DNA from 2 places in the Bacillus sp. FJAT-42376 genome. Region 2 is predicted to be linked to the other one. Evidence: riboswitches for the same ligand, from Rfam matches in the RefSeq annotation. Region 2 holds a riboswitch; the other holds the start of a gene.
What was found. A riboswitch is a leader RNA that binds a small molecule or an ion and turns the genes downstream of it on or off. The one in region 2 is predicted to bind cyclic di-AMP.
Positions count from the first base shown of each region.

Region 1: linked by a shared signal. The riboswitch ahead of CEF21_RS19305 (dicarboxylate/amino acid:cation symporter) and the one ahead of CEF21_RS08245 (APC family permease) in region 2 are both predicted to bind cyclic di-AMP.

Region 1 is NZ_CP033906.1:3,826,518-3,830,733, reverse strand. Features, by position in the region: gene CEF21_RS19315 (twin-arginine translocase TatA/TatE family subunit) at 1-23, shown strand, start outside; gene CEF21_RS19310 (DUF6612 family protein) at 243-1,139, opposite strand; cyclic di-AMP (ydaO/yuaA leader) riboswitch at 1,347-1,486, shown strand; gene CEF21_RS19305 (dicarboxylate/amino acid:cation symporter) at 1,699-2,946, shown strand; gene uptA (undecaprenyl phosphate transporter UptA) at 3,086-3,682, shown strand.
Region 2 is NZ_CP033906.1:1,622,939-1,627,154, reverse strand. Features, by position in the region: gene CEF21_RS08250 (histidine phosphatase family protein) at 1-75, opposite strand, end outside; gene CEF21_RS08245 (APC family permease) at 312-2,138, opposite strand; cyclic di-AMP (ydaO/yuaA leader) riboswitch at 2,272-2,416, opposite strand; gene CEF21_RS08240 (hypothetical protein) at 2,557-2,682, shown strand; gene CEF21_RS08235 (immunoglobulin-like domain-containing protein) at 2,725-3,549, opposite strand; gene CEF21_RS08230 (immunoglobulin-like domain-containing protein) at 3,670-4,216, opposite strand, start outside.

The DNA of each region.
Region 1 (4,216 bases), 2.0 Mb from region 2:
CAGAAGAACGGGCGCGGCCATAAATTCAGCAGCTTGCATATGCAGGCTGTTTTTTTGCACGCTGCTTTTATTTTTTCTTTCCGCCCGGGACCTTTTCTTCCACCCGGTTATCTTAAACATTCCCGAATAGGGCTTGGTCTAGCGCCGGGATTTCCCACTGTGCTGCCCATCCGCTTCTGCAAACAAAAACAGGGAGACGCTGTCGTCACCCTGTTTTTGAGAGCCTCCAGACAGCCCCATTCTTATTGCTGTTTTTTAGCAGTATCCATTACTTCCTTTGGAACAGACAAGCTGTTTAATTCGTTGAATTTGTCATACGTCCCATTCATTGACTGGTTCATCGTGACTGTTTTTCCATCCAGATTCGTGGTCATATTCAGATCAACCACGGATGCTTTTTGCAGAAACGTTTTTTTATCAATGGTGTAAGACATTTTTAAGCCGGTAATTTTGACGGATTCACTATTTGTTCCGAGAGCCGCCGCCGCTTCGTTGACCATATCGCTATATAGACTTAAGACTTCCTCTTTTGCTCCATCTATGGAAATAATATATTCATTCTCGTTTTCGGTCATATTCAGATCCTTAGCCACTTCTTTTAAAGACATAAGTTCATCTGTCGGCTTAGGCTGGCCTGTCATTAAGGAGCCAGGTGAATCCTGCATCATCCAGCCCGCCCCGTTTTCAGACGTGTAAGTAGCGTCTTCGGTCATATATGTTTCTGACTTAATCGTCTGGCCGTTTGATTTAAAGGTATCTGTTGAATGCATGACAAAAGGCTCGTAATTGCTTTCAGTCATTAATGTACCGGTTACATCCAATTTTGTTTCGCCATCATCAATTTTCTGATTGACGTTCATCGCACTAGAATAGCTTTTAACCTCATCATAAGCGGCAATGGATTTTTCCAATACTTGATCCGCATCCAATTTTTCATCCTTTGCCTCTGTGGCGGCAGGCGCCTCGTCCTCGGCCTCTTTGCTTTCAGCTTCCTTATTTTCAGTTGCCTCTGATTTGCTGCCTTCTTCCGTTTCAGCCCCTTCAGTCTTCTCTGACTTCTCGCTGCCTTGGGTTCCGCAGCCGAATAAAGCAAGGGAAAGCACCATGAATAGACCTAATAATTTTGCCGTTGTTCTCAATCATTCCACTCTCCAATTCAGTTTTTAAAAAAATCAATTCACTAGAATTTTCTTACCCTAACAAATAATGGATGAAACTACCGGAAGTCCCGGATTTATGATAAAAAATTCTATTAATGGGGAATATGCCAGTAAAAAGGCTCATGATTTAGGAAAAAATTAATAATTGCAAAATAACAAACGATTTGTATATAATGAAAATACAAGTCCATATAAGCGCTTAATCCCAATAGGGAGCGGGGGAACCATACAGTGCAGCGGCACTAGGGGTGAATCCTTTTTAAAGGTAGGACATTTCTCTTCGTCCGAATCCGACAGCTAACCTCGTAAGCGAGAAGAGATTCTTAACAGGAAAATCCTGTTTTTAGGCATTGTGACCTTATAGGCCGTGAGAGAACTCTTCTCACGGCTTTTTTGCGCGCTTTCCTATTTAATAGACATCTGCATCATTGGATGACGGCAAAAGCTGATTTAGAGCATGCGTTTGCTGTTAACTTATTTTGGGAAAAGATAGGGAGCTATAATAAATTCAAACTATTCGAACAACAGGAGGTAATCTATGAAACTGGCTACTAAAATTATTATTGGTTTAATCGCAGGTGGAATTGTCGGAATTATCTTGAATATTACATCCCCCGAATTGTTCAAGCAGCTGGATCTGTATCTTTTTACTCCGCTTGGCAAAATCTTTCTTAATTTAATCAATATGCTCGTCGTGCCAATCGTCTTTTTCTCTATTACATTAGGAGTGGCCGGATTGGGTGACCCGAAAAAGCTGGGAAGAATCGGGGGTAAGACCATTGCTTATTTCCTGTCTACTACTGCGATCGCAATCGTTATCGGTCTTGTACTTGCATTGGTTATTCAGCCGGGAAATGTGGGAGAGTTTAATACACAAAACGCTGAGTATAAGGCAGAGAAGGCTCCTTCTGTAGCTGATACCCTGCTAAACATTTTCCCTAAGAACCCGATTGAGGCCATGGCAAGCGGTGATATGCTTCAAATTATTGCTTTCTCCGTCTTTGTAGGATTTGGAATTGCCATGCTTGGCGAAAAAACGGCTGCTCTAAAGAAAGTGCTGGAGCAGGGAAATGATTTAATGATGTACCTTGTAGGCATTGTTATGAAGTTCGCTCCATACGGAACATTCGGATTAATTGCGACTGCAGTTGGAAGCCAGGGGTTTGATGCAATTAAAGCGATGGGGCTATATTTCATCGTTGTCGTCCTGGCCCTTGTCATTCATGCGTTCCTCACGTATGGCTCAAGCATTATGTTTTTAGCTAAAAAGAGTCCGATTTGGTTCTTTAAGGGATTCTCTCCGGCTATGACCGTTGGATTTAGTACTTCGAGCAGTAATGCGACTCTGCCGGTGTCAATGGAGACAGCGCAAAAAAATCTGGGGGTTCCGAAACAGATCAGCGGCTTTGTCCAGCCGCTTGGCGCAACAATTAATATGGATGGCACAGCGATTATGCAAGGGGTAGCCACTGTATTTATTGCCCAGGTATACGGGCAAAACCTTACCCTCACCCAGCTGCTGACCGTTGTGCTCACAGCCGTGCTTGCGAGTATTGGGACAGCAGGTGTTCCGGGAGTAGGTTTGATTATGCTTGCTCTTGTTTTAAACTCAGTCAACTTGCCGGTAGAGGGAATTGCCCTGATTCTTGGGATCGACCGTCTTTTGGATATGGCACGTACAACCGTTAACATTACTGGTGATGCTGCTTGTGCTGTTATTGTAGCCGAGTCCGAGAAAAAGAATGGAAGCCTGCCTCCAGATCAAAAAATGGCAGGAAGTATGTAATAGATAGTGAAAATGCCTGCAGTTTAATCCGCTGCAGGCACTTTTATTTTGGTTTTAAAGTTTCGCAATAAATGGTTGAATACTTGTCTGCTAACGACGTATAGTAGACTATAGGTCGTTGAGGACAAAGGAGTTCGTTATGAAAGATTTCATTTTTACGATATTGCAGGCATTGGCTGATTTAGGTTATTTCGGAATTGCTATTGGATTAATGATTGAAATCATCCCCAGTGAAATTGTTCTTGGATATGGAGGATATTTAATTTCATTGGATCGAATAGGATTTGCAGGTGCACTGGCAGCGGGCGTAATTGGCGGAACGCTTGCTCAGCTTTTTCTGTACTGGCTTGGCTATTATGGAGGGCGGCCGCTTCTCGAGAAATACGGAAAGTATCTTTTGATTAAGAAAAAGCATCTTGATTTATCTGAACAGTGGTTTGAGAAATATGGAACAGGGGTTATTTTTTCAGCGCGCTTTATTCCCGTTGTAAGGCATGCTATTTCTATTCCTGCAGGGATTGCTAAAATGCCGGCATGGAAGTTTACCCTTTTTACTGTCGCCGCTATTATTCCATGGACAGTCCTTTTTCTCTATCTTGGAATACAGCTCGGCAGCAACTGGATGCACATCAAAGAAGTTGCCCAGCCTTATATGATTCCGCTCATCATCATTTTCATTCTGGTGATAGCAGTTTATCTCTTCGCGAAGAGTTCAAAGAAAAGGAAAACGGTTTAGAGGCTGAGACATAACTAAAATTGTTGTCCTTATAACCGAATATTTCTTTTGAAAAAGCACTGTTAAACTTGGCTGTTGATTTCCGCAGCAGTCGTTCGCTTTCCGCGGGGCGGGCGGTGAGCCTCCTCCTGGCTTCGCCACTGCGGGGTCTCACCTGTCCCGCTGCTCCCGCAGGAGTTTCACGCCTTCCGCTCCAATCAACAGGTGTTAAAAATCAATAACATGCTTTAACTTAGTCTTTTAATAAACATGAAAAACAGTAAAACCGAACGATTACGAAGCTCTATACAAGAGTTTCAAATTATAGTTCGGTTTTTTTATTAGCCGTAAACCATTTGTCCCAGCCTCTTTTTTTCGTTGTAAATGAAAGATAAATGAAGATAATTAGAGCCTGGTTAAGTATTTATAGGGTTAAGGAGTGTAAACAGGGGAAAATAACAGGAGAAGGGCAAAAAAACTTCTTTTTTCCTCTTTACTATAAACCGCAACAGGAGTAAGATACATCCGTAATCACGTAAATAAAATGGAATGTTT
Region 2 (4,216 bases):
GGTCAATGCTCTTGTTCTTTCCTTTCCTTCCTTCGGTGATTCACCGTGTCTGACCATATAAATAAAGGTACTCATTCTTTTTTCCTCCTGTCCGCTCTCTGGGAATACCATACCACAATAAGGAAATGACGCTTACCAGCTTTTTTCAGGAGAAAAAAAATAGGATGAAATCGTTTCGATTTCATCCTATTTGAAGCCTTATTATTTATTATCATTTAAAGAAGTTCTGCTAAGAACCCGACTCGCAGCGCAGAACTGACCAGGGCCCTGCTGGCCTCTGATCCGCCTTTCCTAATCGGCCTCTTTCCGTGTTATTTTTTCAAATGGTACGGTACTGTCGTAATGATTACATTTCTCCGATACAGCAAGAATGCACGGATCAGCAGACTGGACTGGTTATGGAGTATATTGTGCCAGCCCTTTTTCGGAATAAACTGCGGAATGACCACTGTTACTTTATAGTTGGATTCACTCGCTTTTTTCTCGACTGTATCGACAAACTTGGTAAGCGGATTGATGATGCTGCGGTAATGGGACTGCAGGGTGACGAGCCTAACATCGGGCTGCCACTTTTTCCATTTCTCTTCAAATTTGCGCTCATCTTCGCGCTCAAATGCGATATACACCGCAATAATCTGGTCCGGAGAAAGGGATTTGGCATAGTTTAAAGAATTCTCCACAACATGGGTAATTCCGGCAACCGGAACGACGATGACGTTTCCTTCGATTGGGATTGCGCGCTCGCACGTTGTAATCCTTAATTGGTCGCCCACTGCTTCGTAATGCTTGCGAATCTGGTGAAACAGGATAATGATAATCGGCAGGAAGATTAGAATCGACCATACCTGTGTAAATTTTGTCAGGAAGAAAATCAGCGTAACAAGGAAGCAAATGACCGCTCCCGCTGTATTGATAATAAACTTCGGGATCCAGCCGGCCGGTTTTTCCTTCAGCCATTTCACCATCATCCCTGTCTGGGAAAGCGTGAACGGAATAAATACTCCAACGGCATATAGAGGGATGAGGTGCTCTGTCTGGCCTTTGAATGCGATAATCAGGATAATGGAAAAAACAGAAAGGATGATGATTCCATTTGAGTAGCCTAAGCGGTCTCCTCTTACCGTAAACATTCTTGGAATGAATTTATCCTTAGCGAGATTGACGGCAAGGAGCGGGAAGGCGGTATAACCTGTGTTCGCTGCCAAAATTAAGATCAAGGCCGTTGTCCCTTGAATAAAGTAATACATAAAGTTCCGGCCGAATGTTTCCTCGGCAATTTGCGAAACAACCGTTACTTCTGCAGCGGGCACAATTCCGTAATAATAAGCAAGATAAACAATTCCAGTAAACAAAATTGCAAGAAGTGTACCCATCGCAACAAGGGTTTTCGCGGCATTGTTCGGAGCCGGATTTTTAAAGTTCGGAATTGCATTGGATATCGCCTCGACCCCTGTCAAAGCGGAGCTTCCTGATGCAAAAGCTCTTAACAGAATAAACAGACTGAGTCCTGCAACCGGTGTGCCGATCGGTGTATGTGCGTCAGCCGGGACCTGACCTGTTATAATATGATATAAGCCTGCTCCAATCATAATAAATAAAGCAAGAACGAATAAGTAGACCGGATAGGCTAATACAGAAGCAGACTCCGTTACTCCTCTTAAATTTAAAATTGTAAGCAAGATGACAAAGACAATCGCAATTTCCACGTTATAATCATGCAAAGCAGGAAACGCGGACGTAATCGCATCCGTTCCTGCAGAAACACTCACTGCTACAGTCAGAATGTAGTCCACCAGCAGGGAACCGCCGGCAATCAGACCGGGATTTACTCCTAAATTGTTTTTGGAAACAACATAGGCGCCTCCTCCGTGGGGATAGGCAAAAATAATCTGACGGTAGGATAGGATCAATGCCGCCAGCAGGACTAAAACCCCTAATGCAATCGGAATGGAATACCAGAACGCAGCTGCACTGATGGTGATCAGCACAATCAGAATTTGTTCCGGACCATAGGCAACGGAAGATAATGCATCAGATGACAGAATGGCGAGCGCCTTTTTCTTATTGAGTTTCTGTTCCCCAAGCTCCCCTGATTTTAAAGGCCTTCCGATTAGTAACCGTTTTATTGAAGAAATCAAACTTTTCACCGCCATATAGAATTAAACTTATGATGCCCATTTTTGCTAAAAACGATTTTCAGCCATTAAAAATGTCCGCAAGCCATTAAAAACAGACCTGCAGACATGGATGTTCCTGTCTCACAAGCTCCACCTTCCTTCTCATATAACGCTTACGAGGTTAGCTGCCGGATTCGGACCATTGAGTAGCCCTACCTTTTTAAAGGATTCACCCCTCGGATAACGATTATCCATTAAACGGGTCCCCCGTACCATGATGGTTTAAGCGGTTTAGAAATATGAAACCGTTGATTATCATACTCCCGTATTTAGGAAAAGTAAACAAAAATTTTACGGCTTTTTCAGCTGAAGAGAAATGAGATATTTTGATGGCAAAACGGAAAGAATACACGATAGGAAAAATGATTGGAGGAAGCGTATGAACAAAGAAAAAAAGCCATTGCTTTCGGATGAATTTCTGGATGCGGTAGAAAAAGAGATTTCAGATTTATACGGCGTGCAAACCGTTGAGGAAAATGAAGAGCCCCTAAAAGCGGACCAATGAAAAAGAGCATCGGAAAAGATGCTCTTTTTCTGGCTTTCCAGACTACTTGATTTCAAATTCCGCTGCGAGGTCCGCCTTCATGTCTAAAATGTTCTGAACGTCTTTTACAACTCTGTATTTTCCCGAACTCAATTCTGAAGTATTCAGCGTAATGATCTGGGATTTTCCGGGGAGAACATTGATTCCTATATCTCTAATCGACATATCGGGACTGGCCTGTTCCCACTTTCCTCCCGTCCATTTTTCAAAACGGTATCCTTCTCCCGTAAACAATGCTTCAGGACCGTAGTTTTCAAGTTTCAATTGGATGGTATCCGATTTCGTGATCTGCTTTTTATTCAATGACACCTTTGCATTGATTTCCGCTGTTGGCACATAAATGAGTTCAACACCCGTATCCTCGACTTGTCCGTCTTCCCCCAAAATTTCTATGCTAATCAAATACAGCGCATTTTCTTTGTCGGGCAGAACGGCAGAGAAGCTTGCCATTTTTCCTGTTTTCTCGGCAATCAGCTTCACTTTTTTGTAATTCCGGTCTCGTTCCGTCAGCTGATACCGGATTGTTTTCTCAGCGGAAGCGACTTTTAGCACGGACTGTACAGGCGATTTTGGGGGCAGGATGTATTGCGAGGTCTCAAAGTGGAAGCCTCCCCTTCTTTTAAAATACTTTCCTGTATGCGGACCGTATTCTGTTTGCTTGTGAATGTTGTGGGGCCACACAAAGTATTCATTTTTTTTGCTGGGAGTTCCGATTTGCGAGGGGATCTTGCTTGCTGCAGAAGCTGTCACTGGGATTTCCTCTTTTGAACAAGCGGAAAGAGCCAATACTAAGAGCAGAAATACGGCCATCATTTTTTTCGGTTTCACCTATTCACTCACCCTTTTTCTTTGTTAGTAAATACTCCGTCAGGAAGGATTGCCTTCGCACACTGGCCGGCTCTGAATGGCGGGGCAGCTTCGTTTTGCACAGTCTAATCGAACTGGTGACTACTTGATCTCAAATTCCGCCGCGAGGTCTGTCTCCATGTTTAAAACATTACGAACGTCTTTAACAACTCTATATTTTCCCGAACTCAAATTCGCTGTATTCAGCGTTACGGTTTGGGATTTCCCCGGAAGCACACTGATTCCTATAGCATTAAACGTCATATCCGGATTTGCCAGTTCCCATTTTCCTCCCGTCCACTTTTCAAACAGGTACCCTTCTCCCGTTGACAATTCCTGAGGACCGAAATTTTCAAGTTTCAATTGGATGGTATCCGATTTCGTGATCTGCTTTTTATTCAATGACACCTTTGCATTGATTTCCGCTGTTGGCACATAAATGAGTTCAACATCCGTATCCTCGACTTGACCGTCTTCCCCCAAAATTTCGATGCTAATCAAATACAGCGCATTTTCTTTATCTGGCAAAACAGCAGAGAAGTTTTCCATTTTTCCTGTTTTCTCCGCGATCAGCTTCACTTTTTTGTAATTCCGGTCTCGTTCCGTCAGCTGATACCGGATTGTTTTCTCAGCGGAAGCGACTTTTAGC